Regions from separate parts of the Streptomyces sp. NPDC086077 genome, predicted to be linked through region 3. Evidence: riboswitches for the same ligand, from Rfam matches in the RefSeq annotation. Region 3 holds a riboswitch; each other region holds the start of a gene.
The links. Region 3 has a riboswitch for cyclic di-AMP ahead of AB0O67_RS16445 (transglycosylase family protein). Riboswitches for the same ligand answer to the same signal wherever they lie in the genome.
Positions count from the first base shown of each region.

Region 1: another riboswitch for cyclic di-AMP. It lies ahead of AB0O67_RS04340 (NlpC/P60 family protein); the one in region 3 lies ahead of AB0O67_RS16445 (transglycosylase family protein).
Region 2: another riboswitch for cyclic di-AMP. It lies ahead of AB0O67_RS02670 (C40 family peptidase); the one in region 3 lies ahead of AB0O67_RS16445 (transglycosylase family protein).

Region 1 covers NZ_JBFBJT010000008.1:71,957-82,041, reverse strand. Annotated here, with positions in the region: gene AB0O67_RS04350 (M23 family metallopeptidase) at 1-417, shown strand, start outside; gene pcrA (DNA helicase PcrA) at 477-2,960, opposite strand; cyclic di-AMP (ydaO/yuaA leader) riboswitch at 3,327-3,482, shown strand; partial or broken gene AB0O67_RS04340 (NlpC/P60 family protein) at 3,490-4,666, shown strand; gene AB0O67_RS04335 (hypothetical protein) at 4,755-5,108, opposite strand; gene AB0O67_RS04330 (NlpC/P60 family protein) at 5,562-6,629, shown strand; gene AB0O67_RS04325 (response regulator transcription factor) at 6,640-7,386, opposite strand; gene AB0O67_RS04320 (PspC domain-containing protein) at 7,383-8,681, opposite strand; gene AB0O67_RS04315 (PspC domain-containing protein) at 9,262-10,085, shown strand, end outside.
Region 2 covers NZ_JBFBJT010000005.1:57,067-67,151, reverse strand. Annotated here, with positions in the region: gene AB0O67_RS02720 (alpha/beta hydrolase) at 1-1,016, opposite strand, end outside; gene AB0O67_RS02715 (urease accessory protein UreD) at 1,144-1,908, opposite strand; gene ureG (urease accessory protein UreG) at 1,905-2,582, opposite strand; gene AB0O67_RS02705 (urease accessory UreF family protein) at 2,723-3,397, opposite strand; gene AB0O67_RS02700 (urease subunit alpha) at 3,397-5,118, opposite strand; gene AB0O67_RS02695 (urease subunit beta) at 5,111-5,422, opposite strand; gene AB0O67_RS02690 (urease subunit gamma) at 5,433-5,735, opposite strand; gene AB0O67_RS02685 (TetR family transcriptional regulator C-terminal domain-containing protein) at 5,847-6,332, opposite strand; partial or broken gene AB0O67_RS02680 (ABC transporter permease) at 6,360-6,773, shown strand; gene AB0O67_RS02675 (hypothetical protein) at 6,955-7,233, shown strand; cyclic di-AMP (ydaO/yuaA leader) riboswitch at 7,572-7,774, shown strand; gene AB0O67_RS02670 (C40 family peptidase) at 7,778-8,251, shown strand; partial or broken gene AB0O67_RS02665 (LysE family transporter) at 8,307-8,776, opposite strand; partial or broken gene AB0O67_RS02660 (LysR substrate-binding domain-containing protein) at 8,675-9,001, shown strand; gene AB0O67_RS02655 (ATP-binding protein) at 9,247-9,705, opposite strand; gene AB0O67_RS02650 (helix-turn-helix transcriptional regulator) at 9,917-10,085, shown strand, end outside.
Region 3 covers NZ_JBFBJT010000048.1:28,814-38,898, reverse strand. Annotated here, with positions in the region: gene AB0O67_RS16470 (serine/threonine-protein kinase) at 1-1,294, shown strand, start outside; gene AB0O67_RS16465 (SurA N-terminal domain-containing protein) at 1,438-2,079, shown strand; gene AB0O67_RS16460 (nucleoside triphosphate pyrophosphohydrolase) at 2,174-3,187, shown strand; gene AB0O67_RS16455 (cytochrome P450) at 3,348-4,619, shown strand; gene AB0O67_RS16450 (transglycosylase family protein) at 4,765-5,850, shown strand; cyclic di-AMP (ydaO/yuaA leader) riboswitch at 6,057-6,236, shown strand; gene AB0O67_RS16445 (transglycosylase family protein) at 6,240-6,920, shown strand; gene eno (phosphopyruvate hydratase) at 7,214-8,494, shown strand; gene AB0O67_RS16435 (septum formation initiator family protein) at 8,605-9,081, shown strand; gene AB0O67_RS16430 (DUF501 domain-containing protein) at 9,121-9,654, shown strand; gene AB0O67_RS16425 (Ppx/GppA phosphatase family protein) at 9,651-10,085, shown strand, end outside.

The DNA of each region.
Region 1 (10,085 bases), on a different contig from region 3:
CGCAAGGAGCGGCTGCGCCCGAAGTTCGCACTGCCGGTCGCGCAGCACGGGCTCAGCGCCTACTACGGCCAGTCCGGCATCAACTGGATGTCCGTGCACACCGGCATCGATTTCCCCGTCGCGTACGGCACGACGGTGATGGCCGCGACGGACGGCACGGTCCGTACGGAGTACAACAGCGCGTACGGCAACATGATGATCGTGACGGCGATGGACGGCACGGAGACGTGGTACTGCCACCTCTCCAGCTACCAGGTCGCCTCCGGTACGACCGTCAAGGCCGGCGACGCGATCGCGTACTCCGGCAACTCCGGCAACTCGACCGGTCCGCACCTGCACTTCGAGGTGCGCCCCGGGGGCGGCGCGGCGATCGACCCGCTGTCCTGGCTGCGCAGCCACGGGATCGACCCCTCGTAACGCGCCCCGCGCGGACGGGCGGGGACTCCGTCACGGAACCCCCGGCCCGGGCCGTACGGCTACAGCTTCTCCACCGGCGCGTACCGCAGCAGCAACCGCTTCGGCTTAGTGTCCCCGAAGTCGATCGTCGCCTCGGCGTTCCCCCCCGTGCCCTTCACCGCGACGACGGTGCCGAGCCCGAACTGGTCGTGCGTGACCCGGTCCCCCACCGCCAGCGCGACCACCGGCTGTTCGGCCGTCCGCCGGGTGGCGAATCCCGACGCACCCGACGCCGAGGAGCGCGAGCGGGACGAGGACAGGGAGGCCGCCACGCCCGAGACCGGGCCCGCGGGGGCCGCCGTGGCACCCGTGCGCTTCCAGTCCAGGTGCGCCCCGGGGATCTCCTCCAGGAAGCGGGACGGCGGGTTGTACTGCGGCTGGCCCCAGGCGCTGCGCATCACCGACCGCGTGAGGTACAGCCGCTCCCGCGCGCGGGTGATGCCGACGTACGCGAGCCGCCGCTCCTCCTCCAGCTCCTTGGTCTGGCCGAGGGCGCGCATGTGCGGGAAGACGCCGTCCTCCATGCCGGTGAGGAAGACGACCGGGAACTCCAGGCCCTTGGCGGTGTGCAGGGTCATCAGCGTGATGACGCCGTCACCGTCCTCCTCGTCGGGGATCTGGTCGGAGTCGGCGACCAGCGCGACCTGCTCCAGGAAGTCGGCCAGGGTCCCCGCCTCGCCCTCCGCGCGCTCCTGCTCGAACTCCAGGGCGACGGCGGCGAGTTCCTGGAGGTTCTCGATCCGGGTCTCGTCCTGGGGGTCGGTGGAGGTCTGCAACTCGGAGAGGTAGCCCGTGCGTTCGAGCACGGCCTCCAGGATCGTCGCCGGGCCGGCGCCGGAGTCCACGATGGTGCGGAGGTCCTCCATCAGCGTGTTGAAGCGCTTGACGGCGTTCGTGGAGCGCGCGGCCATGCCGTACGCCTCGTCGACCCGCTTGAGCGCCTGGGGGAAGCTGATCTTCTCGCGCTGGGAGAGCGCGTCGATCATGGCTTCCGCGCGGTCGCCGATGCCCCGCTTGGGGACGTTGAGGATCCGGCGCAGCGGGACCGAGTCCTCAGGGTTGGCCAGGACGCGCAGGTAGGCCAGGACGTCCCTGACCTCCTTGCGCTCGTAGAAGCGGACGCCGCCGACAACCTTGTAGGGCAGACCGACGCGGATGAAGATCTCTTCGAAAACACGGGACTGGGCGTTCGTACGGTAGAAAACCGCGACGTCGCCCGCCTTCGCGTCGCCGGCGTCCGTGAGTCGGTCTATCTCGTCGGCGACGAACTGCGCCTCGTCGTGCTCGGTGTCGGCGACGTAGCCGGTGATGCGCGCGCCCGCGCCCGCGTTGGTCCACAGGTTCTTGGGGCGGCGGGACTCGTTGCGCTCGATGACGGCGTTGGCGGCGGTGAGGATCGTCTGGGTGGAGCGGTAGTTCTGCTCCAGCAGGATCGTCGTCGCGTTCGGGTAGTCCTCCTCGAACTGGAGGATGTTGCGGATGGTCGCGCCGCGGAAGGCGTAGATCGACTGGTCGGCGTCGCCCACCACGCACAGCTCGGCGGGCGGCAGGTCGTCCTGGCCGGGTGGTACGTCGACGTCCTCAGCGGCACGCTCGCCGGTGCCGACGAGCTCGCGCACGAGGGCGTACTGGGCGTGGTTGGTGTCCTGGTACTCGTCGACCAGGACGTGCCGGAAGCGGCGGCGGTAGTGCTCGGCGACGTCCGGGAAGGCGCGGAGCAGGTTGACCGTCGTCATGATCAGGTCGTCGAAGTCGAGGGCGTTCGCCTCGCGCAAACGTGACTGGTACAGCGCGTACGCCTGGGCGAGGGTCTTCTCGAAGCCGTCGGTGGCCTGGGCGGCGAAGTCCTCCTCGTCGATCAGCTCGTTCTTGAGGTTGCTGATCTTGGCGCTGAAGGACTTGGGCGGGAAGCGCTTGGGGTCGAGGTCCAGGTCGCGGCAGACCAGGGACATCAGGCGCTTGCTGTCGGCGGCGTCGTAGATCGAGAAGGACGAGGTGAAGCCGAGCTTCTTGGACTCCCGGCGCAGGATGCGCACGCAGGCGCTGTGGAAGGTCATCACCCACATCGCGTTCGCCCTGGGGCCGACCAGTTGCTCGACGCGCTCCTTCATCTCGCCCGCGGCCTTGTTGGTGAAGGTGATCGCGAGGATCTGGCCCGGGTGCACCCCGCGCTCGGCGAGGAGGTGGGCGATGCGGTGGGTCAGGACCCGCGTCTTGCCGGAGCCGGCGCCGGCGACGATGAGCAGCGGGGAGCCGGAGTGGACGACGGCGGCGCGCTGGTTGTCGTTCAGCCCCTCCAGGAGCACGGCGGCGTCCAGGGCGGGGCGCGGGGCGCCGTCGCGGTAGTAGGCGTCCCGGTCCGGGGGCACGTCGAACTTCCCGCCGAACAGATCGTCCGGAAGCGCATCCGGAGCGTGATCGTCCTCGGGCGGCGGCGGAGGCTCCTCGTGGGCCCGTGGGGCCTGGAGGTCCGCCAGGAAGCTGTCGTCAAAGAGGCTGCTCATCGCTCTCCGAGTCTAGGGCGCCCCACTGACAACCCGCTCCCGCCCCGAGAACATACCGGCCACGAAAGGCCGGCGATCTTGCGGAGGAGCCCGCGATCACGGCCCGGGAAGGCGGCCGGTGAAGGCGGGGGGCGCCAGCGGACCATCATGCGGGTCCCGGCCCGTTATCGCCCGGCACCGGCGCTGACCAGGCGCTCACCGTCCGAACACGGTCTCACGCGGGGCGTGACCACCGGCCGAAGGTCACGAAAATGTATCGGGCATATCGCCCACCAACCTTCACACGGACCACACGAGTTGGCTACCGTGCCGGACAGGCCGCACGACTCTTACCGGCGAACGTCGCCGGGCCGCGCGGCCTCCGCCGAGTCCGATGCGCCCAAGGCAGCCGGAGCCGGGGACCCACCGAACTTGGGGTGAATCGGCCCAAATCCCTTCCGGGGAGCGGACCGTAGGGCAACCCTTCCGAACCACCCGCCCGAACCCGACAGCTAACCCGGTAGGCGGCAGATGGAAGGAGTCGCCTCCTTTGGCGTCGCACCGCAAGTCGCGCCCCACCGGCGCGCGGGTGGCAGGCATACGCACACCGGCCCTCGCCACCGCTGCCCTGACCTCCGTGGCCCTGCTCTCCCAGACCGCCAACGCCGAGCCCTCGGCCGACGACAAGCCGAGCCTCGAGGAGGTCGAGAAGAAGGTCGGCGATCTCTACCGCCAGGCGGAGTCGGCGACCGAGAAGTACAACGCGGCCAAGGAGAAGACCTCGAAGCAGCGCAAGCGCGTCGACACTCTCCTGGACGACGTTGCCCAGCGCGCACAGAAGCTGAACGAGGCGCGTGAGGAGCTGGGGTCGTACGCCGCCGCCCAGTACCGCTCCGGGGCCTCCGTCCCCGACACCGCCACCTTCCTGCTCGCCGACTCCCCGCAGGACTACTTCGACCAGAACCAGCTGATGGGCCGTCTGACCAGCCGCCAGAAGAGCGCGGTCGACGAGTACTTCACCGAGCAGTCGGCGACGATGAAGAAGCGCCAGGAGGCCACTCGGAGTCTGGAGACGCTCACCGAGTCGCAGAGCGATCTGCAGTCGGGCCAAGGCCACCGTCCAGAAGAAGCTCGCCGACGCGCGGGCACTGCTGTCGGCTCTGACCGCCGAGGAGAAGGCCCGCCTCGCGGCGATCGAGAAGAAGAAGCAGGAGGAGGCCGAGCGCAAGGCCGCCGAGCTCGCCCGGCAGCAGGAGCAGCGGCGTCAGGAGGCGGCGCAGCGCGAGCGGGAGTCCTCGAACGCCGATACCTCGGCAGGCACGGGCGACGAGTCCGGCTCCGGAGACTCCGCGTCGGACTCCGGGTACGGCACCAAGGCGGAGAAGGCGCTCGCCTTCGCCCGCGCCCAGATCGGCAAGCCGTACGTCTGGGGTGCCACCGGCCCCGAGTCCTACGACTGCTCCGGCCTCACCCAGGCCGCCTGGAAGGCCGCCGGCGTCACCCTCCCGCGCACCACCTACGACCAGGTCGACGCCGGGACGACGGTCTCCGTCGCCGCCGCCCGGCCGGGCGACCTGGTCTTCTTCTACGACGACATCACCCACGTCGGCCTGTACATCGGCAACGGCATGATGATCCACGCCCCGAAGCCCGGCGCGTACGTCCGCGAGGAGTCCGTCTACTACGACGGCGAGTCCTCCATCCACAGCGTCGTCCGCCCGGCCTGACAAGGGCGCCGCGAGGCGGCCGGAGAGGCGATCGAAGGGCACGCGCGCGTGCGGCGGTTTCCGTGGCACGCGCGCGTGGGGCGGTGCGTCAGGTCCAGAGCACGGCGATGAAGACGTTCGCCGTGGTCAGTAGCCCCACCAGAGCGAACATGCCCTTGTCCACCTTCTCGTCGTCCCGTTTCACGTAGACGAGGCCGAGGATCACGATCAGCAGCGCCAGTTTCACGCCGATCTTGATGTTGTTGACGGGCTGGTCGTCCGCCTGGTTGAGGCCGACCAGGATCACGCCGGTGACCAGCATGGTCAGTGCGCCGTGCAGCATCGCCGGGACGAATCGCGCGGTGCCCTGGCCCATCGCCTTCATCTGGGTGAGGAAACCACCGAGGAGGGAGGCGATGCCGATGATGTGCAGGCCGACGAAGAGGTGGATGAGTACGTCCATGGGGCCGGAGCCTAATCAGGCAGTTCAGGGCCGCCCGACACCGGGCCGCCCATGGCACACAGGGCGACTGCATATATGCGCCATAGCACCCTCGCGCCTCCTCCCGCCCCGGAATCGCCGCATCGGTCATCGCACTGCGTGAAGGCGACGGCCGCGAATCGCGAGCTCGATCACATACGGTCACCCGCTGTTTCCCTCGCGTCACTTCCGCACAAGACGTCACCGTACCGACACGCCCGGGCTTAGCGTCCTCCACCAGGTGACCGGCTCCCCACCGCCGCCCTGGCCGGGGGCGGCAGCCGGGCACCACCGCCGAGAAGGTCCGGCGGTGCCCCGCATCCCCTGCGCGGGGCGCCGCCGGACGCGTCAGCCGCCCCGGAGCGGTCGTACGTCCACCCGGTGGCCGTACGGACCGGCGGTCGCCCGAGTCGTACGAAAGGACGTGCAGTCCACGTGGCAGCGCACCGCAAGCCCCGACCACGCTCGGCCCACGGCACCAGGGCCCGCACGGCGGCGACGATCGCCCTCGCGGGCGCGGCGACCGCCACGGGCCTCGACGGGACCGGCCACGCCGAGCCGCAGCTGACGCCGGCGCAGGTCAAGGCCAAGGTGGACAAGCTGTACCAGGAGGCGGAGGTCGCCACCGAGAAGTACAACGGCGTGCGGGAGGAGACCCGGGCGGCACAGAAGCGGCTGGGCAGCCTCCAGGACGAGGCGGCCCGCAAGGAGGACCGGCTCAACTCCGCCCGCGACGCCCTCGGTTCTTACGCGGCCGCCCAGTACCGGGACGGCGGCCTGGACCCCGCGCTGCAACTGGCGCTCTCCGACGACCCCGACCGGTATCTCGACGGCGCCGCCTTCGCCGAACGCGCCGGCGACCGGCAAGCGGCCGCCGTCACACGCGTCCGCCGGCAGCTGCGGGAGATCGAGCAACTGCGCGGCGCCACCCGCGTCGAACTGGCCTCGCTCCAGTCCCGGCAGGCCGAGCTCAACCGGCACAAGAAGACCGTCACCGGCAAGCTGGACGAGGCGCGGCAGTTACTGTCCCGGCTGACGGCCGAGGAGCGGGCGCGATTCGCGCAGGGCGACGGCACGGACCGCGCCTCGCGCGCCTCGACGGCCGGCCGGGACGCCCTCCAGGCCCCGGGCTCCGCCACCGCGGCGGCGCCCAACTCCCGTGCCGCCGCGGCCGTCTCGTACGCCTACCAGAAGCTCGGCAGCCCCTACGTCTGGGGCGCCACCGGCCCCGACGCCTTCGACTGCTCGGGCCTCATGCAGGCGGCGTACCGCTCCGCCGGGGTGGCCCTGCCCCGCACCACCTACGCCCAGATCGACGCCGGCCGCCGCGTCTCGCGCTCCGAACTTGCCCCCGGTGACCTGGTGTTCTTCTACTCCGGCATCAGCCACGTCGGCCTCTACGTCGGCAACGGCCAGATGATCCACGCGCCCAACCCCTCGGCCCCGGTGCGGCTGGCGCCGATCGACCAGATGCCGTTCGCCGGGGCGACCAGGGTCGTGTGACGCGCGCTCGTCACACCAGCCGACGGGCCGTCGCCCAGCGGGTCAGCTCGTGCCGGTTGGAGAGCTGGAGCTTGCGCAGCACCGCCGAGACGTGGGACTCGACGGTCTTCACCGAGATGTACAGCTGCTTGGCGATCTCCTTGTAGGCGTAGCCGCGGGCGATGAGCCGCAGGACCTCCCGCTCACGCTGGGTGAGTCGGTCCAGGTCCTCGTCGACAGGCGGGGCGTCGGTGGAGGCGAAGGCGTCGAGGACGAAGCCGGCGAGACGCGGTGAGAAGACCGCGTCGCCCTCCTGGACCCGGAAGACCGAGTCGACCAGGTCCGTGCCGGTGATCGTCTTCGTGACGTATCCCCGTGCGCCGCCGCGGATCACGCCGATCACGTCCTCGGCCGCGTCCGAGACGGACAAGGCCAGGAAACGGACCGGCTGCTCGGGGTCGGCCATCAACGGAGCGCAGCGGCGCAGCACTTCGACGCCGCCGCCGCCCGGCAGGTGCACGTCGAGGAGGACGACCTCGGGGCGGGTCGCGGTGATGACCGTGACCGCCTGGTCGACGTCCGCGGCCTCGCCGACGACCTCGACGCCGGTCTCGTCGGTCCGGCCGATCTCGGCCTGCACGCCCGTGCGGAACATCCGGTGGTCGTCGACGAGCACCACGCGCACGTGCCGCCCTCCCACACCGCCGCCCGGCGTCTGTGCGGGCTCGGCCGACTCCTCCGCTCCCGCCGTTCCGTTCGCCTCGGTCGGGTCGCTCATGACGTCTTCTCCGCCCTCTCCATCTCCAGCTCGACCTCCGTGCCACCGTCCGGCACCGCCCGCAGCCGGGCCGTACCGCCGTTGCGCTCCATGCGGCCGATGATCGATTCTCTGACGCCCATGCGGTCGGCGGGTATCGAGTCGAGGTCGAAGCCTGGACCGCGGTCCCGGACGGACACGAAGACCGTCTTTCCCTCGACCTCGGCGAAGACCTGCACGGCGCCGCCGTCGCCACCGTACTTGGCGGCGTTCACCATGGCCTCGCGCGCGGCCTGCATTTGTGCGCCGATCCTCTCGTCGAGCGGGCAGTCGCCGACCACGACGACCTCTATGGGGACGCCGTGCTTGTCCTCGATCTCCGCGGCGTTGCGCCGCACCGCGTCGGCGAGGGTGGTCGGCTCGTCGACCTCGTCCTTGCCGGTGCCCTCCGGTTTGTAGAGCCAGGTGCGCAGGTCGCGCTCCTGGGCTCGGGCCAGGCGGCGCACCTCGCCGGGGTTCTCCGCGTTGCGCTGTATCAGCGTCAGGGTGTGCAGCACCGAGTCGTGGACGTGGGCGGCGACCTCCGCGCGCTCCTGGGCGCGGATGCGCATCAGACGCTCCTCGGAGAGGTCCTGGGTCATACGGACCAGGTACGGCCCGGCGAGAAGCGTTATCCCGACCAGCACCGCGAGGGCCGCCTGAAGCACCGAGCCGAGGTGGGCCGCGGAGCCCTGGAGCACGAAGACGCCCGTGACACCGGCCGTGACCAGCAGGACGCCGGCGACCGCGCGCAGCAGGCCGAGGGTGCGCTTGCGGCGGCCGACCTCGACCCAGCGGGCCCGGCGGGCGTTGTCCGCCTGGCGCCATACCAGGGCGACACCGGCGCCGACCAGCACGGCCGGCAGGAGGTAGGCCTGGGCGCCGCCGCCCAGGTTCACATTGCCGACGAAGACCATGGCCACGACGACCATGAGGAGCAGGGCGACGATCTGGCCCTTGTCCGGTCTGCGGGCCACGAGCTTCTTACGGCCGTCGGGAGAGGTCTCGGCGGCGACCAGCGACGGCGGCTTCTGCGCCTCGACGCCGCCGACGCCCAGCGGCACGAAGAACCAGAAGGCGGCGTACAGCAGCGCGCCGAGGCCGTCGGCCGTGAACAGGCCGACGAACACCAGGCGCACCCAGATGACGGGCAGGCCGAGATGCCCGGCGAGCCCCCGCGCCACGCCACCGAGCCAGCGTCCGTCACTGCTGCGGTAGAGCTTGCGCGGCGGCCGCGGTTCGTCGAGAGGCGCTGCTGCGGTTGCGGCTTCCGGCATGCCATTGATGGTCACATGACCGGCGGGCCGGAGCATCAGGGTCGGCCCCCGAGACTCCCCTGATCTTCGAACCGCGGGCCGGTCGAACGCCTCCCCGCCTCGACTCAGGGGCGATATCAGGGTCCGGCCAGGGTCATACCGACTCCCGCGGCGGCGGCTCGCCCGTCACCATGGACTCATGACTGATCACCAGCACGCCGCGGATGCCGTGCCCGGCGCGGGCACCGCGTCCGACGCCGCGGCCGCGACGGCCGCGGGTGAGGATCCGCGCGCGCACGAGGGCGCGGGCGCGACCGGGAAGGGCGGCACGAACGCGGACGACGAGACCGGCAGGCCCCGAGGCCCGGGCGTGCTCGGCGAGTCCGGCGACGCTGGCGCGCCAGATTCCGGCCAGCCCGGCGGTGCTGGCATGCCCGGCGATCCCGGAGTGCCCGGCAATCCAGGCGTACCCGGTGGTCCCGGTCTCCCCGGTGGTCCCGGCGTGCTCGGCGAATCCGGCGGGCCCGGCGATGCCGGCACGCCCGGCCGTGCTGGCACGTCCGGAGCACCCGGAGGCTCAGGCGTACCCGGCGATTCCGGAATGCCCGGCGGGCCCGGCGCGCTCGGGGACTCCGGCGTGCCCGGAGCGCCCGGCGGTCGCAGGCCACTGGAGCCCCCGCACAAGTTCCGGCGGGACCGGCGGCACAAGATGATCGCCGGCGTGTGCGCCGGACTGGGGCGGCAGTGCGACATGGACCCGGTGATCTTCCGGATCACCCTCGCCGTGCTCTCCGCGACCGGCGGTATCGGTCTCCTCTTCTACGGTTTCGCCTGGCTCTTCGTCCCGTACGACGACAAGGACGAGAACGAGGTCCGCAAGCTCCTGACCGGCCGGGTCGACGGACAGGCCCTCGCCGCCGTGCTGTTCGCGCTGGTCGGCTGCGGGGTCTTCCTGGCGATGCTGAAGAACGGCGGCGTGCTGACCTTCGCCGTCATCCTCTCCCTCCTTCTCGCGGGCGCCGGTTACTGGTCGCAGCGCCGGGGCGCCCCCGATCCCGACCCGCTGGCGGCGCAGGCCGTCGCGGACGCCCCGCCGGAGGCGATGGCACCGCCGGCCCCCACCGCATACCCCTCCTGGTGGCGGGACCCGATCGTCAAGGACGGTACGCACGTCGGCGGCACCGGCTATCTGTGGGGCCCCAGCGAGTCCGCCGACAGCGACATCGCGGCGGCGGTCAACATCAGCTTCGGTCCGGACACCGGCCCCCAGACCCCCCTCACCCCGCGCACCGCACCGTCCAGGCAGCGCGGCCCGCGCTGGATAGGCGGCTGGGTCTTCCTGTTCGCGCTGCTGGCGGGAGCCATCGGCACGCGCGTGACCTGGCAGGAGCAGCCGTTGGGGACGAGTCTGCAGACAGGCCTGGC
Region 2 (10,085 bases), on a different contig from region 3:
AGCTCGGCCGGACCGACCACGCCGCCGAGGGGGTTCTTCTTCGCGGTGGCGCGCAACTGGAGCCACTTCTCCTGGACCTCGGCGCGGGTGTCGCCCAGGTGGAAGGTGGCGTCGTTCCTGGCGACCCAGCCCTGCCAGTCCTTCCAGCGCGTCTCGAAGGCGACGTCCTGGTCCAGGTTGGCCTGGTACCAGATCTTCTCCCGCGACGGGTTGACGACGCTGTCCACGACCATGCGGCCGACGTGACGGGGGAAGAGGGTGCCGTAGACCGCGCCGAGGTAGGTGCCGTACGAGACGCCGAGGAAGTTGAGCCGCTTCTCGCCGAGCGCGGCCCGGACGACGTCCAGGTCACGTGCGGTGTTCGGCGTGGTCATGTGCGGCAGCATCGCGCCGCTGCGCTCGTGGCAGCCCTCGGCGTACTCGCGGGCCAGCTTGCGCTGGGCGCGCTTGTCGGCCTCCGAGTCGGGCACCGGGTCCGGCTTCGGCGCCTTGACGAACTCCTGCGGGTCGACGCAGGAGATGGGCGCAGACTTGCCGACGCCGCGCGGGTCGAAGCCCACGAAGTCGTACGCCTTGGCCACCTTCGCCCAGACGGCGTTGTTGGTGGTGACCCGGCGCGGGAAACGCAGGCCGGAGCCGCCCGGGCCGCCCGGGTTGTAGACGAGGGCGCCGAGACGCTCGTCGTCGGTGCCGGTGTTGTCGATGCGGTCGACGGCGAGCTTGATCTGCTTGCCGTAGGGCTTGGCGTAGTCGAGCGGCACGGTGACCCAGCCGCACTGGATCGGCTTCTCCAGTCCCCAGTCGGCGGGGCAGTCCTTCCAGTCCACGCCGGCCTGGGCGGCGCGGGCCGCGGCGACCGTGACGCCCCATGACTCGTGGCCCTGACCGTGGCGGGCCTGTTCGGCGCTGGCGCTGGCGGTGGGCGCGGCCACCGCGCCGGCTATGAGCGTCGCCGCGACGAGCAGTCCGGCGGAACCGATCGCCGCTGTCCGCCTCTTCGGCCTGATGTCCCTCAAGTGGGCCTCCCGTACACCGTTTCGATGGGTACGGGTGATCCTGTCCGCTGTGAGGTCGCTGAGAAAGGGGCCGTCCCCCTTCTTTGCCAATCCGATAACCGGATAGGCAAGTTCGCTGACCGGATTGTTATCCGAACGAGGCCAACACCATCTCCAGCGTCCGCCGCAGGCGCCGCGCGTCCGGCGCGACAGCGGTCACCAGCGCGGCCGGCCCGGCGAGCGGCAGCACCGCGGCGCCCTCCCCCACGACCCGGGGCGCCACCGGACGCTCCTCGAACTCCGGTCGTACTACGAGCAGTTGACCGACGGCACGATGGCTGCCCAGCCCGGCGGGCCCGTCCCAGCCGCCCGGGGCGCCCGGACCGCAGGACAGCTCCTGGTCGAGGACGGTCCACCCGGCGATCCGCACGGACAGACGGCTGGTGAGCCGTCCGGGTTCCTCACCCGTCCGTCCGAGCACCTGCTCCTCACGCAGGACGAGACGGGCACCCGGGCCGAGGTCGGCCCGGGTACGCACGTGCAGGTCGCTGCCGCGCGCGGAGATCAACTGCTCCGGCAGCCAGCACAGCTCGCCGCCGTCGGCCACGGTCAGCCGGACGTCGTAGCGGGCGCCGCCCTTGGCCTGCCCCGGCAGCGCGAGGGTGGCGGCGGCCGACCCGACGTGCAGCCGGGCCCCCTCCTCCACGCCGGCCTCGACCGTGAAGTGGTCGCCACCGAGGGGGCCGCTCATCGCGCCGACCAGCGTCACCCGGGCCTCGCCCGCACTCCCGCGCGTCCGGCGCGGCGCCAGCGGCCCCTCTCCCGCAAGTACCGGCAGTGCCGTACCGCCGCGTCCGTCGGCGCGGGCGACGATCCGGGCGGTGGCGCGTACTCCGGTGGCCGTCGCGCTCATGCCGTCCACGCGGCGAGCCGCCCGCGCACCCACTCGGCCACGTCCCGCACGCCGCTGCCGTCGCGCAGCGACTGGAACACGACGGGCAGTTCGGCGCGCTGGGCCTTGGCGTCGGCGGCCATCCTGGCCAGGTCGGAGCCGACGTACGGGGCGAGGTCGGTCTTGTTGACGACGAGCAGGTCGGCGGTGGTGACGCCGGGGCCGCCCTTGCGCGGGATGTCGTCGCCGCCGGCCACGTCGATGACGAAGACCTGTGCGTCGACAAGGCCCTTGGAGAAGGTGGCGGTGAGATTGTCCCCGCCGGACTCCACCAGGATCAGGTCCAGCGGCCCGACCTCGTCCTCCAGGTCCTCGACCGCTTCGAGGTTGGCGGAGATGTCGTCCCGGATCGCGGTGTGCGGACAGGCCCCCGTCTCCACGGCGGTGATCCGCTCCGGCGGCAGCACGGCCTCCCGCAGCAGGAACTCGGCGTCCTCACGGGTGTAGATGTCGTTAGTGACGACGGCCAGGGACAGGTCGTCCCGCAGCGTCCGGCAGAGCGCGGCGACGGTCGCGGTCTTCCCGGACCCGACGGGCCCTCCGAGCCCGATCCGCAGGGCCCGCCGCCGCCCGTCGGGCCGGCGGGCATCGGCGCTGACGGCGGCGGGGCTGTGGTGGGGGTGGTCGAGATGCATGGCAACGGCTCCTTCGGTGACTGGCGTCGGCCCTTCAGACAGAAGCGGGGGCCCGAGGGGGGCGGCAGCCCCCTGGCGGGGTGGAAGGGGCGGAGCCCCTGGGGGATGGGCAGCGCAGGGGCGGCGGGGGCGAGAGACCCTCACGAGGCGAACAACCGCACCCCCCACCCCGCATGCGCCTCCGCCCCGATCTCCAGCAAAGGCGCCGATCCCGCGGGCAACACGTCGGTCCCCTCCTCGACGACCCCCCGCGCCATCTCCGCCGCCCGCCCCGCCACCCGGTCCACCTCCGGTGCCAGCCGGGCCAGCGCCCCGGTCGCCTCGAACGGATCCAGACTCAGCAGCCGCACCGTCGCACCGGCCGGCCCACTCACACACTCGTACGCAGCGCAGTAGGCCGCGTCGATCGCCCCGAGCCCCGCCGCCCGCGCCACGAGGCCCAGCACCACCGGGTGATGCGCCCCCTTGGGAAACGCCCGCGCGACGGCGTCCAGCTCACCGGACGGCCAGGTGACCCGCGCGGCCCGCAGCAACTGCCGCCCCAGCCGGCGCGCCGCGAGCCGCAGCGCCGGAGACGGCGTCCGCGCGTCCGCCGCCGCGTCCAGCTCCTCCGGATCGACACCGAGCGCCGCCGTCGCCGCGAGGGCCGCCGACACCAGTCCCGTCGTGTGCAACCGGCCCCGGCAGAACTCCTCCAGGCTCGCCGCGCCCGTGACCCGCCCCGCCTTCACCGCTGCCTCGGCCCCGCCGGAGTGCGCGTGCCCTCCGGCGGGGAAGCGGCCGTCGGCCAGGACGAGAAGTGCCGCGCGGGACATCAGAAGAGGAAGTAACGCTGGGCCATGGGCAGTTCGGCCGCCGCAGTCGCCTCGACGAGTTCGCCGTCGATGTGCACGGCGAAGCTGTCGGGGTCGATACGGACCTCGGGCCGCGCGTCGTTCTCCCGCATGTCGGCCTTGGTGACCGCCCGCGTCGAGTCGATGGCCACGAACCGCTTGCCGAGCGCGAGCCGCTCCGGCAGCCCGTCCTCGACGGCGAGGGGCGCCACGAAATTGAACGAGTTCGCGGCCGGAGCCCGCCCGATCGCCCCGAACATCGGCCGGGGCAGGATCGGCTGCGGCGTCGGGATCGACGCGTTGGCGTCACCCATCTGCGCGTAGGCGATCATTCCGCCCTTGATCACGAGGTGCGGCTTGACCCCGAAGAACGCGGGGTCCCAGAGCACGAGGTCGGCGAGCTTGCCGGTCTCGACAGAACCGATCTCCCGTGAGAGGCCCTGCGCGAGCGCCGGGTTGATCGTGTATTTGGCGACATAGCGACGTACTCGGTGGTTGTCCGCGCCGCCGTCCCCGGGCAGCGCGCCCCTGCGCCGCTTCATCACGTGGGCCGTCTGCCAGGTCCGCATGATCACTTCGCCCACCCGGCCCATGGCCTGGGAGTCGGACGAGATGATCGAGATGGCACCCAGGTCGTGCAGTATGTCCTCGGCGCCGATCGTCGAGGGCCGGATGCGCGACTCGGCGAAGGCCAGGTCCTCGGGCACCGCCGGGTTCAGGTGGTGGCACACCATCAGCATGTCGAGGTGTTCCTCGGCGGTGTTGACGGTGTAGGGCCGGGTCGGGTTGGTGGAGCTCGGGAGCACGTACGACTCGGAGACCACGGACATGATGTCCGGCGCGTGCCCGCCGCCCGCGCCCTCGGTGTGGTAGGCGTGGATTCCGCGTCCGCCGATCGCGGCGAGGGTGTCGGCGACGAAGCCGGCCTCGTTGAGGGTGTCGGTGTGGATGGCGACCTGGATGCCTGTGCGGTCGGCCACCGTGAGGGAGGCGTCGATCGCGGCCGGCGTCGCGCCCCAGTCCTCGTGGATCTTCAGGCCGAGCGCGCCGCCCCGGATCTGCGACAGCATCGCGTCGTGCGAGACGGTGTTGCCCTTGCCGAGCAGACCGAAGTTGAGGGGATATTGCTCCATCGACTCCAGCATCCGGGCCAGGTGCCAGGGGCCCGGCGTCACGGTGGTCGCCTTGGAGCCCTCCGCGGGCCCGGTGCCGCCGCCGACGAGGGTGGTGATGCCGGAGGCGAGCGCCTCGTCGGCGATCTGCGGGCAGATCAGATGGACGTGCGCGTCGATGGCGCCCGCCGTCAGGATCCGCCCGTTGCCCGCGACGACCTCGGTCTCCGGTCCGATGACCAGTGCCGGATGCACCCCGTCCATCGTGTCCGGGTTGCCCGCCTTGCCGATCCCGGCGATCCGGCCGTCGCGGACACCGACGTCGGCCTTGACGACCCCCCAGTGGTCGACGATCACGGCGCCCGTGATGACGGTGTCCGGCGCGCCCTCCGCGCGCGTCACACGCGACTGCCCCATGGACTCGCGGATGACCTTGCCACCGCCGAACACCGCCTCGTCACCGGCGAGTCCGGGCCCGCCGCTGCGGTCCTCCTCGATCTCGATCAGCAGATCGGTGTCGGCGAGCCGGATGCGGTCACCGGTCGTCGGGCCGAACAGGTCGGCGTAGGCGGCACGCGAGATCTCAGGCATCGAGGGCACCTCCCGTCTCCCCGCGCAGTCCGGGCACCACGCGGGCACCGGCGAGCGGGACGAGTTCGACGTCGACCGGGATGCCGGGCTCGAAGCGCACGGCGGTACCGGCGGCGACGTTGAGCCGCTTGCCGCGCGCCGCGGCGCGGTCGAACTCCAGGCCGGGGTTGGCCTCGGCGAAGTGGTAGTGGGAGCCGACCTGGACGGGTCGGTCGGCGGCGTTGAGCACGGTGAGCCGGGTGACCTCGCGACCCTGGTTGTACGCAATGGGGCCGTCGGCGAAGTGGATCTCTCCTGGGATCATCGAGGCCGCCTCACACGATCGGGTCGTGGACGGTGACGAGTTTGGTGCCGTCCGGGAAGGTCGCCTCGACCTGCACGTCGTGGATCATCTCGGGGATGCCCTCCATGACGTCGTCACGGTTGAGCAGTTCGCGTCCGGAGGCCATGAGTTCGGCGACCGTGCGGCCGTCACGTGCGCCTTCGAGGATGTGCGAGGTGATGAGGGCGACAGCCTCGGGGTGATTCAGCCTCAGCCCGCGGGCGCGGCGCTTCTCCGCCACGTCGGCCGCCACATGGATCAGCAGCCGCTCCTGCTCGTGCGGGGTAAGTTGCACGTCCCACCTCACCTCCTCGCCCCGGACCGTGCGGGGCCCGGCTGCCGCGGCCACCGGCAAGGTCCCCGATGGCGTGGAGGGGCAGGCTAGTCGGCACGCGTTTCGCGCACGTTAACCAAGCTGTGACCCACGGGTCGCGGCCCCCTCGCCCCGCATGCTCGTCAGCGCCCGCAGTCCGTCACGGAGGACCTCGACGGGCACGGGTCCGAAAAGGGACTGCTGTGCGAGGAAGCCCATCACCGAGGCGATCATCGTGCGGGCCACGTCGTCCGGGGTGACGTCCGCATCCATCATCCCGACGCTCTGGTAGCTCTCCACGATCCGCGCCCAGGCCCCGCGCACCGAGCCGTAGCCCTCGCGCAGCACGGCCGCCAGTTCCTCGTTGCGCAGCGTCTCCGCCCACACCTGGATGACGAGTCGCGGAAAGGCGGGCCGCCCGTCGACCGTCAGGTTCTCCCGGGCGGCGAGCGTCCGGCCGAGGACCGCCGCGACGAGCTCGTCCGGCGGCGCGGGCGGGCTCTGCCGGGCGGCCTCCGCGAAGGCCTGGTGGACCGACCCGAGCACCTCGCCGACGATCGCGGCGATCAGTTCCTCCATGCCGCTGAAGTCGCGGTAGACGGCACCCTGGGGGTCCTCACCGGCGACTGGTGGGCCGAGGCCGCCGCCCTCGGGCTGTCGACGCTGCCGGTGAGCAGCGCGGTCGCCGGGCTCGCCGCGCTCCTGGGCCATGCCGGGATCGGCATCTCCGCGGGCACGCTGATGCTGGTCGGCAACCCGTTCTCCGGGGCGGGGTCGGCGCCGCAGATGCTGCCCGAGCCGGCCGGGGCGATCGGCCAGTGGCTGCCGCCGGGCGCGGGGACGACGCTGCTGCGCTCGGTGTCGTACTTCGACGGCGCGGCGGCGCTCGGCCCGGCGCTGACCCTGATCTGGTGGGCCGCGATCGGGCTCGGCGCGGTGCTGCTGGGCAGCGCTCTGAAGTCCCGCACCGGGGTGGCGAAGCGGTCCGTGGCCGAGCGGGAGCCCGCACCGGCGGGCTGACCCGAGCCGGCCGTGCGCCCCGCTGTGGCGGACGGGGCGCACGGCCTCTTCACGCTGCCCGGCCCGCGGGTGATGGCCGGTCAGCGGGTGCTGTGCGAGCCCGTCGAGGGTCAGTCCGGTGTTCTGGGCATCCGGGGCGTCAAGTCGGCGGGGCTGCGCACCCGGCTCGGCGAGATGCCGCCTGATCCACCGGGTCGTCCCGCACCGCAAGGACGTGCGGGGCCTCTTCGAGCATCTCGACCCGGCGTGCGACGGCGACACGTATCGTGGACTGCGCGCCGCTCAGGCGCTGGTGCGCAGGGCCGTCGAACCGCGCGACGCACTCGCGCCGATGCACCGGCGGGGCGAGAGCGAACTCCCCGCACGCATCCTCGCGCGGGCGCTGCGCGTGCTGGACGGTGAACGCCGCGCGGCGCGTGTCCCCGTTGCACCGCGCTCCGACAGTTGCGGCAAGGGCTGATCCACCCGCCGTCGCCCCGGACCGCCGGGAGTCATGACGGAACGTGCGGGCGGGAGTTGAAACGGACCAAAAGGACTACCGCCGTCCGGATGACCTTCACCTCCTGTCTCGGGGCCCTTGCGGTTGCGCAACGAGGGCTGCTTCGGGGCGGAATGAGTCCTTCCATCGCTGGTCCGGGGTCGCGTGGCGCCCTTGACACCCGTTCGCACAGGAGGCTGTCCACCCGAACGGGTGAGTGGTGAGTAACGCCACAAATCCCCGGTTGCGTTGGGATTTTCGGACTTCCGTGAGTCAAGATCCCTGACTGACGACAAGCCCCCGCCGCCGCGGCGGGGCGGTCCGGGCGGACGCCGAGTCCTGCCGCCGCCCGGATGACCGGTCGACAGGAGTGGATCGGCAGGAGTGGAGGACCCGAGCACGACGGGTCGCCGGAGCGCAATCTCCGAGCGTCCCTTGGGGTGAAGCCGTGGCAACGCGGCCGGGCGACTTCGCCAGCCCGAATCCGACAGGTCATCCTTCACAGGCGGCTGACGAAGGGTTGCGCATGACCGCGCTCAATCGTGTCCCGTCGCTGATGGCCCGCGCTGGTACGGCCTCGGCCCTCACCCTCGCCGCGGTGGGCGGCTCCGTCGTTGCTCCGGGCTTCGCCTCGGAGGCGGCGGCCGCCACGCCGGCGACGAAGGCACTCCAGATCGCCGCCTCGAAGAAGGGCTCCCCGTACAGGTGGGGCGCCACCGGGCCGCGCAGGTTCGACTGCTCCGGGCTGACGTTGTACTCGTTCAAGAAGGCGGGCAAGAAGCTGCCCCGCACGGCCGCCCAGCAGTACAACAAGACCCGCCACGTCGGCGCCAAGAGCCGCAAGGCCGGTGACCTCGTGTTCTTCCACTCGGGGTCGAACGTGTACCACGTGGGGATCTACGCCGGGAAGGGGAAGATCTGGCACGCCCCGAAGACCGGGGACGTGGTGAGGCTCCAGAAGATCTGGACCAAGAGCGTCTGGTACGGCCGGGTGAAGTGACCCCCGGGTGGCGGTGGCGGCGCCCGGAGGGGACGCCGCCACCCCGCCCGTGACACAGCCAGTGGTCGAGACGGTCCAGCAGCAGGGCCACCGCCGGGAACCACACCAGGCCAGGGCCACGATGATCAGCGCCGGCAGCAGAGTGCGCGGCAGTGCCGGGGCGCCTGCCGGGAGAAACTGCGGCAGCAGGCCGAGGAAGGCCTTCGGCGCCTTGGGGTTCAGGGCGTTGGTGACGAACCCCTGGCGCAGCGGGTGCACGGCGGCCGGGGTCGGCTCCCCGCCAGCGGCGCTACGGGGCCGCCGTACGGCCCACGGTGCCCGGAGCCCGAGAAGGAGCACGGGGGCGCGGCCGGCCAGCTGGAGGGCCCGCAACAGCGCGGGCACGGCGAGGACGGCCGCGACGCCGGCCACGGCCGGCGCGGTGTGCCGCAGCAGCCCGCCCGCGATCCCCGGCGCGCACGCCACGCCGGCCCGGCGGGAGATCAACGCGTTGCGTACGACGACGGCGAGGTCCGCGCCCGGCATGGCGACCACGTCCTCGGCGGCGGAGGCTCGCGGCTGCCGCCGGCGGCGCCGGCCGGGCAGCCGCTGATCAGGATGGCGCCGGACCACCCGGCCCGGCAGGAGGTGGAGGCGGCGCTGGCACGCGCCGGGGCGGCACCCTCCGTACTGGTCGCCACACCCGGGTACGCCGTAGTGGGCGCGCTCGTGGGCGCGGGGCTCGGGGTGGCGGTCGTACCGGAGATGGTGGCGCACACGGCGGTCACGCCGCTGGGGATGCGCCCGCTGTCGGGGGGCGAGCCCGCGCCGCATGATCTCGGTCGCCCACCGCACCGTCGGGACGACCCCGACGGCGGACGTCTTCCGCGCCCTTCTCCGCGGCGCCTTCGCCCGGGCCCAGCAGCCCCGCCCGACCTGGCGCCACCCCACGACGGACCCGGCGACACCGGGTCACCGCCCCGCCCGCTCCGGCACGGCGGCTCGCCCCCGGTGGGCTACGGCTCCTGTCGGCCCGCCAGACGGGCCGGGCGCACCGGTACCGTCCAGGGCAGCTCGATGGAGACCGTCTTGCCGCCCTCGCGGGTCGGGCGGACTCTGAGGCGGCCGCCGCACTCGGCGGTGAGCCAGCGGATGATGACCATGCCGCGGCCGTTGTCCTGCTGAACGGCGGCCGGGAGCCGCTTGGGAAAGCGCGGGTGACTGTCGGTCACCCCGATGCGGAGTTGCTCGTCGCGGTCGAGCTGCATCGCGACCGTGAAGGTGGGTGACTGACCGAGGGTGTGCTGGACGGCGTTGGTGGCGAGTTCGGAGATGATGAGCCTGATCGTGTCGGCCACCTCGGTCTCCGGTGGCAGGCCCCAATCCGCCAGGGTGCTGACCACGTAGGTACGGGCGGTGGAGACCGAGGCGGGATCGCTCGGCAGAGTGACGGATGCTTCCAGATGGTCTGCCATGGCGACGTCGTCCCTTTCCCACGGGACCGCAGTCCGGCACGGAGCGGATGGTTCGAGTACGGTCCCGACTGGTGCTTCTTCGCCAGACTGCCACTCAAAGCCCGGTAGCGGTGGCGATCCACCAAGATATGCATATATCTGTCGCTCGAAGCGGTGAACTCTGCGACGGCAGAGCGTATTTGGGCGACTCGGAAGGAGTAAGGAGTAGCCCATGCAGCACGGTCCCGCGGTGCGCCGCCGGAAACTGGGCGCCGAATTGCGCACGCTGCGAGGCCGCGCGGGCCTCACAAGCGGTGAGGCGGCCCGGCTGGTGGGATGGCACCAGTCGAAAGTGAGCCGGATCGAGACCGGCGCCAGCGGCGTGAAACCGGCCGATGTGC
Region 3 (10,085 bases):
GGTGCACGACGCGGGCAGTGAGGCCGAGGAGCTGTTCCTCGTCATGCAGTACGTCGACGGCGTCGACCTCTCCGGCCATCTCGCCGGGCGCGACCCGTACCCGTGGCAGTGGGCGGTTGCGGTCGCCGCGCAACTGTGCGCCGTGCTGAGCGCTGTGCACGCCGTGCCGATCGTGCACCGCGACCTCAAGCCGCGCAACGTGATGGTGAAGCAGGACGGCACGGTCACGGTCCTCGACCTGGGCGTCGCCTCGGTCATGGACACCGACACCACCCGCCTGACGCACACCGGCTCGCCGATCGGCTCGCCCGCCTACATGGCGCCCGAGCAGGCGATGAGCGGCGCGGTCGGCCCGTACACGGACCTGTACGCGCTCGGCGTGGTCCTGCACGAACTCCTCAGCGGCGAGGTGCCCTTCGCGGGCTCCACGGCGCTCGGGGTGCTCCACCGCCACCTGTACGAGCCCCCGGTGCCCGTGCGCAGGCTCCGCCCCGAGGTCCCCGAGGCCCTCGAAGCCCTGGTCCTGCGCCTGCTCGCCAAGGACCCGCAGCACCGGCCGGGCTCCGCGCAGGAGGTGTACGAGGACCTGTCGCCGCTGCTGCCCGCGCGCGGCACCCCCAGTGGGGCGGCACTCGACCCGACGCGCCCCTTCGTACGCCCGCACGCCCCCTGGCCGGACCGCGCCCGCACGCCCGCGCCCCAGCCCGCCCCCGTCCCGCCGGCCACCGGGAGACCGGACGTCGCGCGCGCTGTCGACGAGGTCAAGCGGCTCCTCGGCGAGGGCCGGATCACGCAGGCCGTCGACATCCTGGGTGCGATCCTGCCGACCGCGGCCGAGCAGCACGGCGAGCACTCCCCGGTCGTGCGCACGCTGCGCAAGCAGTACGCCGCGACGCTCATGGACGACGGCCAGTACCGGCGCGCGCTGCCCGAGCTGCGCCGCCTCGCCGACGAACGCGCCGCCGAGGCCGGCCAGGCCGACCCGCAGTCCCTGCGGTTCCGCTACGAGGCAGCCCAGTGCCTCGAACAGCTCGGCGAACCGGCGGCCGCGCTCGCCGCGTACCGGTCGCTGCTGCCGTACTACGAGAACCAGTACGTCTCCGGCGACCCCCAGCTCGCCCACGACGTCCGCCGCCGCATGGGCCACCTCCTGCTGGCCCTCGGGGACCGCGCAGCCGCGCACGACACGCTGGCGCGGCTGCTGCACGACGTCGAACGGACGAGCGGTCTCGGGCACCCGCTGGCGGTGGAGGTTCGGCGGACGCTGCAATGGCTGGGACAGGTGCGCGGATAGTCCCCCGGCAGCCGGATGGCGCGGCGGTGCCCGAAGTCCTGGTGAATCGTTGGTCGAATGGGTTGGCCAAAGCCGGACTGCTGCCTACCATCGATCACCGCAAGACTTTGTGCACCGCCGCACAATCTCCTCGGGAGGTTTCCTTGCACCGCCGTCGTCGCCGCACCGCGCTTCTCCTCTCCGCCGCGATCGCCTCGGCGCCCGCCCTCGCCGCCTGCGGGAACGACGCGCATCCCGGCGCGGCCGCCGTCGTCGGCGGTCAGCGGATCACCGTGTCCCAGCTGGAGACCCGGGTCAACGAGGTGCGCGAGGCGCAGCGGGCGGCGGTGGGCGACGAGGCGCAGTACGCGCAGGTGATCGCCAAGACCGGCACCCTGACCCGCGACACCCTGCACGGGATGGTCCTCGACCGGGTGCTGCACCGCGCCGCCCAGGACGCCGGCATCTCCGTCAGCCGCAAGGAGGTCCAGGAGATGCGGGGCGGTCTGCAGGAGCAGGTCGGCGGCGCGAAGGCGCTGGAGACGACCTGGCTGCAGCAGTACGGGGTGGCGCCGGAGCGCCTGGAGGAGAACCTCCGCCTCCAGCTGGAGGCCCAGAAGCTCGCCGCGAAGCTCGGCACCGACACCAGCCAGCCCGCCTTCTGGAAGGCCCTCTCGGACGCCTCCGAGAAGCTGAACGTCGACCTCAACCCGCGCTACGGCAGCTGGGACGTCCAGAAGAGCAGCCGGGTGGACGCGAAGACGCCGTGGGTACGGGAGATCACCGCCGGGCAGCAGCCCGCCTAGAGGGCCTGTCGCCGGGGGCGGCGGACAACCGCCCGCGGACGGCCGCCCGCGGGCGGCTCACGGGCCTGTCGGCGGCGTGGGTTACGTTCGGATCGTGAACGCAACCAGCTTCGACAGCGCTCCCGACGCCGGGCGCAGTGCCCCCACGCCCCCGGAGACCGGCCGCATCGTCCTGCTCACCACCAGCCACCGTGTGGCCCCCGGCCTGCTCTCCTGGCCCGCGTGGCAGGCGCTGCACGCCGCCGACCGCGTGCTGTGCGCCGACGGGGCCCACCCGCAGCTGCCGTATCTGCGGGAGGCGGGCATATCGGTGGAGGAGGCCGCCCCGACCGCCGAGGAACTGGTCGACGCGTGCGCCGGCGGGCGGACGGTGGTCGTCGTCGCCACCGGCGAGGGCGAGCCGGCCCTCACGGACGGCCTGGCGCGGCTCGCCGGCAGCGGGCGCTTCCACATGCCGGAGCTGGAGCTGCTCCCCGCCTCCTACGACCTGCCCGGCGCCCGCCTCCTCGACCTCGTCCAGGTCATGGACCGCATCCGCGCCGAGTGCCCCTGGTCGTCCCGGCAGACCCACCAGGGCCTGGTGAAGTACGGCATCGAGGAGGCGTACGAACTCGTCGAGGCGATCGAGGAGGGCGACCGCGACGAGCTCCGGGAGGAGCTGGGCGACGTGCTGCTCCAGGTGGTCTTCCACGCCCGGATCGCGGAGGAGGACCCCGACGCCCCGTTCTCCATCGACGACGTCGCGGGCACCATCGTCGCCAAGCTCGTCCACCGCCACCCGCACGTCTTCGGGGAGGAGAGCGCCGCCACCCCCGAGGAGGTCAAGGAGCACTGGCTGCGCACCAAGGCCGAGGAGAAGCAGCGGACCTCGGTGACCGAGGGCATCCCGCTGCACCAGCCCGGCCTGGCCCTCGCGGCGAAGCTGGCGTCCCGGGTACGCACGGCGGGCCTGGACGTGCCCCTGCCGGCGGGCGAGGGCGTCGGGTACGAGCTGCTGACGCTGGCGATACGCGCCGAGGCGGAGGGCGCGGACCCGGAGGCGGCCCTGCGCGCGGCGGCCCGCGCCTACCGGGACGCGGTGCGCGCGGCCGAGGGGGCCGAAGCCTAGGGTCGTTGCCCGAACGGGCGGGCCCGAGGTGTGGGGGCCGGAGCGGCAGGGGAGTTGGAGCTGCTCAAGGAGGCGCCGCTGCGGGCGGCCGGCGCCCGCGCGGCACGAGGACGGCGCCGCCGGATACCGTCAGGGAGTGACCGACCAGCACCACCCCGACATGGACGCGCCCGCCCCCACCCCGGCGCCCGAACTCTTCACCTGGGAGTTCGCGACCGACCCCTACCCCGCCTACGCCTGGCTGCGCGAGCACGCGCCCGTGCACCGGACCAGGCTGCCCAGCGGGGTGGAGGCCTGGCTGGTCACCCGTTACGCCGACGCCAAGCAGGCCCTCGCCGACCAGCGGCTGTCCAAGAACCCGGCGCACCACGACGAGCCCGCGCACGCCAAGGGGAAGACCGGTATCCCCGGCGAGCGCAAGGCCGAGTTGATGACGCATCTGCTCAACATCGATCCGCCGGACCACACCCGTTTGCGGCGGCTGGTCTCGAAGGCGTTCACCCCGCGCCGCGTGGCCGAGTTCGCACCGCGCGTGCAGGAGCTCACCGACGACCTCATCGCCCGGTTCGCCCGCGACGGCTCCGCCGACCTCATCCACGACTTCGCCTTCCCGCTCCCCATCTACGCCATCTGCGACCTGCTCGGCGTCCCCCGCGAGGACCAGGACGACTTCCGGGACTGGGCGGGCATGATGATCCGGCACGGCGGAGGACCGCGGGGCGGGGTCGCGCGGTCCGTGAAGAAGATGCGGGGCTATCTCGCGGACCTCATCCACCGCAAGCGCGAGTCCCTCCCCGCCGAGCCAGGGCCCGCCGAGGACCTCATCTCCGGCCTCATCCGCGCCTCCGACCACGGCGAGCACCTCACCGAGAACGAGGCGGCGGCGATGGCGTTCATCCTCCTGTTCGCCGGTTTCGAGACGACCGTGAACCTCATCGGCAACGGCACCTTCGCCCTTCTCACCCACCCGCGCCAACGCGCCCTCCTCCAAGGGTCGTTGGCGCGCGGCGAACGCGCCCTGCTGGAGACCGGCGTCGAGGAACTCCTGCGCTACGACGGTCCCGTCGAGCTCGCCACCTGGCGCTTCGCCACCGAGCCGCTCACCATCGGCGGTCAGGACGTCGCACCCGGCGACCCCGTCCTCGTCGTACTCGCCGCCGCGGACCGGGATCCGGAGCGGTTCGCGGACCCGGACACCCTCGACCTCGCCCGCCACGACAACCAGCACCTCGGCTACGGCCACGGCCTCCACTACTGTCTCGGCGCGCCCCTGGCCCGCCTGGAGGGCCGGACCGCGCTCGCCACTCTCCTCACCCGTCTCCCGGACCTGCGGCTCGCGGTGGATCCGGGCGAACTGCGGTGGCGGGGCGGGCTCATCATGCGGGGACTGCGGACGCTGCCGGTGGAGTTCACGCCCGTGCGGGAAACGTGACGCACTTTCAACTATGTGATCTTCACGTGATCTGTGCGGCATTAACTTGTGACAAGTGATCGTCTGCCTATACGTTCACCCATCAGCGCGGCCTCCCGGCTTCACCGGCCGCGCAGGTCCCCGCCGTCACGCGAAAGGTCCCCGCATGCTCTCCGGGAACGGTCGTCACCGTCGCCCCCGCCAGGCGCCCGCACTCGTCGTCGCCGCCGGTGTGACCGGCTCCGCCATCGCCATCCCCCTCCTTGCCGCCTCCGGTGCGAGCGCGGCAAGCGGGACGACCTGGGACCGCGTCGCGGAGTGCGAGACCGGCGGCTCCTGGAGCGCCGACACGGGCAACGGCTACTACGGCGGGCTGCAACTCTCCCAGCAGGACTGGGAGAAGCACGGCGGCCTCACCTACGCCGCGAGCGCGGACCAGGCCAGCCGTTCGCAGCAGATCGCCGTCGCCGAGAAGGTTCTCGCGGACCAGGGCGTCGGCGCGTGGGCGACCTGCGGCCCGCTGGTGGGGCTCGACGTGGACTCCGAGTCGGCCGCGGTCGACACGGGTGTGGCCGGTGACGCGTCCAGTACGCCGTCCCACACGAGATCCAGCGATTCGGGCAGTCTGTCCCGCTCGCTCGGATTGTCCAACTCGTCCGGCAGCGCCCGCGCCGACGACACGGGCCGGGACGACGACGCGAACGGGTCCGGCAGCTCCAAGGGCGCCGACGGGTCCCACGGGTCCGCCGCGCCCTCGGATTCCACCAGCCCCACGAACTCGGCGAATCCCACGCAATCCGGCGAATCCACTCCGTCCGGCGACGCCGGCTCCCCGGATGTCGGTGACCCGACCTCGCCCGGCTCCAGCGAAACCCCCGAATCGGGCGAATCCTCCTCAAGTTCCCCGTCCTCCGGCGTGCCTTCGAGTGCGCCGAGCACCTCGAGCCTCACGGACGCGGGTGTCCTCGGCACCGGCAAGCACCGGGGAAGCAGCGCCGAGGAGGGCGGCGACCGCGCCGGCGGGTCGGCCGGGCGCCACGCCTCGCGGGACGGTGCTGCCGCCCGTGCGGCCGGCGACGAGGCCTACACGGTCCGGGACGGCGACACGCTCTGGAGCATCGCCGACTCCCATGGCGTGCAAGGAGGATGGGCCGCGCTGTATGTCGTCAACAAGGAAGCCGTCGGCGGCGACCCCCACCACATCTTCCCCGGTCAGACGCTGGACGTAGGCGCGGAGTCGGCCGGCAGGTAGGTGCGGGAAACGGCCCGGGAACAACGGGAGTTCGCGTCACACTTCGAGCCGAATGTCCGATTTGGCGAAAGTGTGGGATGAGTCTCAGAAGCCCTGATCGTCTTTGAAATTCCGTCGATCGCCTGTCTACGGTCATGACCGCTCGCCAACACGAGCCCCGGTTGCCGCAACGCCGAATCCTGCCAGCGGCCGCCCGGGAACAGTCGTCGCGTAAAGCGCCGTAGGCAGGAGCGGGGGACCCAAGGTAAGTGCCGGGCCCGGCGGTTGAGGAGACTCAGCGCCGGAACCGGCTTGGGGTGAAGCCACGCCTCCCACGGAGGTGTGGCCGGGCAACTCAACCGGCCCGAACCCGACAGCTCACCTCGCAGGCGTCGGTGAGGGGATCAACCATGCTGTTTTCCAGCAAGGGCAAGCACCGTCGTTCGTCCAAGACCGTTCGCGCCATCGCCGCGGTCGGCGTCACCGGTGCCGCCGCCGTCGCCGCCCCGCTGATGGCGGCCGGCAGCGCCTCCGCCGCCACGGCCTCCGAGTGGGACGCCGTCGCCCAGTGCGAGTCCGGTGGCAACTGGTCCATCAACACCGGCAACGGTTACTACGGCGGTCTGCAGTTCTCCGCCTCGACCTGGGCCGCGTACGGCGGATCGCAGTTCGCCGGCACGGCCGACCAGGCCTCCAAGGAGCAGCAGATCCAGATCGCCGAGAAGGTGCTCGCGGGTCAGGGCAAGGGCGCCTGGCCCGTCTGCGGCACGGGCCTGTCGAACGCCGCCTACGCCGGCGGCTCCGCCGCGAACGAGTCGCAGAGCACCGACACCGGCACGCGCGCGACCGAGGAGCAGCCGGCCTCGCGTTCCGCGGAGCGTCCGGCCGCGAAGGAGACGGTCACCACGCCGACCGGCGACAAGGTGAAGAAGGGCGACGGCGAGTACGAGGTGGTCGAGGGTGACACCCTCAGCACCATCGCCGCCGAGAAGGACGTCAAGGGCGGCTGGGAGAAGCTGTTCCAGCTGAACAAGGACATCGTCGAGGACGCCGACCTCATCTTCCCGGGTCAGCAGCTGCACCTGAAGTAGAACGGTTCGCCGCCGACCCGCCGGAGGCCCCAGAGGCTCCCGTGAGGGTCACCCCCGTCCCCACGGGCTCCCCGCCCCGGTGCGTCCTCCCCCGTACGCACCGGGGCGGGGCTTTTCGTGTCCCGCTTCCCGCGCGGTGCACCCCCGTCTTTGTTTCGTTCGGAAACAATTTACTCTCGGTTCCGTCCACGAGATGGGCGACCGGCTGGCCGATCGCACGGAGCCGGTTAGGCTCGTCTCGCAGAGCCGCCGCGGTCCTGCTCAATAGCGTCACATCCACGAAGGAGATGCTCGTGCCGTCCATCGACGTCGTCGTAGCCCGGGAAATCCTGGACTCCCGAGGCAACCCCACGGTCGAGGTCGAGGTCGGCCTCGACGACGGCAGCACGGGTCGTGCCGCCGTTCCGTCCGGCGCTTCCACCGGCGCCTTCGAGGCCATCGAGCTCCGCGACGGCGACCCCAACCGCTACCTCGGCAAGGGCGTCGAGAAGGCCGTCCTGGCCGTCATCGAGCAGATCGGCCCGGAGCTCGTCGGCTACGACGCCACCGAGCAGCGCCTGATCGACCAGGCGATGTTCGACCTGGACGCCACCGACAACAAGGGCTCCCTCGGCGCCAACGCCATCCTCGGCGTCTCGCTCGCCGTCGCGCACGCCGCCTCCGAGGCCAGCGACCTGCCGCTCTTCCGCTACCTGGGCGGCCCCAACGCGCACCTGCTGCCGGTGCCGATGATGAACATCCTGAACGGCGGCTCGCACGCCGACTCCAACGTGGACATCCAGGAGTTCATGATCGCCCCGATCGGCGCGGAGTCCTTCTCCGAGGCCCTGCGCTGGGGCACCGAGGTCTACCACACCCTCAAGAAGGTGCTGAAGGGCAAGGGCCTGGCCACCGGCCTCGGCGACGAGGGCGGCTTCGCCCCGAACCTCGGCTCCAACCGTGAGGCCCTCGACCTCATCCTGGAGGCCATCAACGAGGCCGGCTACACCCCCGGCGAGCAGATCGCCCTCGCCCTCGACGTGGCCGCGTCCGAGTTCTACAAGGACGGCGTCTACACCTTCGAGGGCAAGGACCGCACGGCCGCCGAGATGACCGAGTACTACGCGGAGCTCGTCGACGCGTACCCGCTCGTCTCCATCGAGGACCCGCTGTTCGAGGACGACTGGGAGGGCTGGAAGACCATCACCGAGAAGCTCGGTGACAAGGTCCAGCTCGTCGGCGACGACCTGTTCGTCACCAACCCGGAGCGCCTGGCCCGCGGTATCGAGGAAGGCGCCGCCAACGCCCTGCTGGTCAAGGTCAACCAGATCGGCTCCCTGACCGAGACCCTGGACGCCGTCGAGCTCGCCCAGCGCAGCGGCTTCAAGTGCATGATGTCGCACCGCTCCGGCGAGACCGAGGACGTCACCATCGCCGACCTCGCCGTCGCCACCAACTGCGGTCAGATCAAGACCGGCGCCCCGGCCCGCTCCGAGCGCGTGGCCAAGTACAACCAGCTGCTGCGCATCGAGGAGATCCTCGACGACGCCGCGGTGTACGCCGGCCGCAGCGCCTTCCCCCGCTTCAAGGGCTGAGCGACGCCCTCGTAGGAAGCGTCGTCCGTACGTCCCCGCACCCGGTCCCGTACCGTGTGCGGGGACGTACGCGCGTGTGCATCACGCAGGCATGGGGAGGCGAGAGCCAGATGGCCGTGAAGGAACGGGACCGTTTCTCCACCGCGACCAGGCTCAGGCTGCTGGGCGAGCAGACCGCGGCCCGTGTCTACCGCTCCCAGACCCGCCGCCAGGCCCGCCGCTCCCGGCTGACCGGCCGCGCGGCCCTGCTCGCCCTCGTCGTCTGCTCACTGGTCGTCGCGCTCGCCTATCCGATAAGGCAGTACGTCGCCCAGCGCGCCGAGATCGCCGACCTGCGGGAGCAGAAGCAGCGGGCCGAGGCGCGGGTCGAGGAACTGCGCGACCTCAAGGCACGCTGGCAGGACGACGCGTACGCGGAGCAGCAGATCCGGCAGCGGCTGCACTACGTGATGCCGGGCGAGACCGGCTACGTCGTGATCGACCCGGACGCGGCCCGGCAGTCGCGCACCGACCAGGGCACGACCGACCGCCCCTGGTACGCGAACGTCTGGGACGGGGTCGACAAGTCCGACGCCGCCCACCATTAGCCGGACGCCTCCGGCCGGTGAACGTATAGAGAGACAGGTATGGAAACGCCCCCGCCGCCCACCCCGCGCACCGAGCCCACCGACGCCGACGTCGAGGCCTTCAAGCAGCAGCTCGGGCGGCCGCCGCGCGGACTGCGCGCGATCGCGCACCGGTGCCCGTGCGGGCAGCCGGACGTCGTGGAGACGGCCCCCCGGCTGCCCGACGGCACACCCTTCCCGACGCTCTACTACCTGACGTGCCCGCGGGCCTCGTCGGCCATCGGCACGCTGGAGGCCGAGGGCGTCATGAAGGAGATGACGGCCCGGCTGGAGACCGACCCGGAACTGGCCTCCGCGTACCGCGCCGCGCACGAGGACTACGTCCGGCGCCGGGACGAGATCGAGGAGCTGAAGAACTTCCCGAGCGCGGGCGGCATGCCGGACCGGGTGAAGTGCCTGCACGTGCTCGTCGCGCACAGCCTGGCCGCCGGACCGGGCGTCAACCCGCTCGGCGACGAGGCCCTGGCGATGCTGCCCGAGTGGTGGCGCAAGGGCGCGTGCGTGACCGTGGCGAACGAGGAGGACGGCAAGTGACGCGCGTGGCCGCCATCGACTGCGGTACGAACTCCATCCGGCTCCTGGTCGCCGACGTGGATCCGGCGACCGGTGAACTGGCCGACCTGGACCGCCGGATGACCATCGTGCGGCTCGGCCAGGGCGTCGACCGCACCGGACGGCTGGCCCCCGAGGCGCTCGAGCGGACCTTCGCGGCCTGCCGTGAGTACGCCGGGGTCATCAAGGAGCACGGCGCCGAGCGGGTCCGTTTCGTCGCCACCTCCGCCTCCCGGGACGCCGAGAACCGGGACGAGTTCGTGCGCGGGGTGGTGGAGATCCTCGGCGTCGAGCCCGAGGTCGTCACCGGCGACGAGGAGGCCGAGTTCTCCTTCGTCGGCGCGACCAGGGAGCTGACGGGGCGCGCGGATGTGCACCGGCCCTATCTCGTGGTGGACATCGGCGGCGGCTCG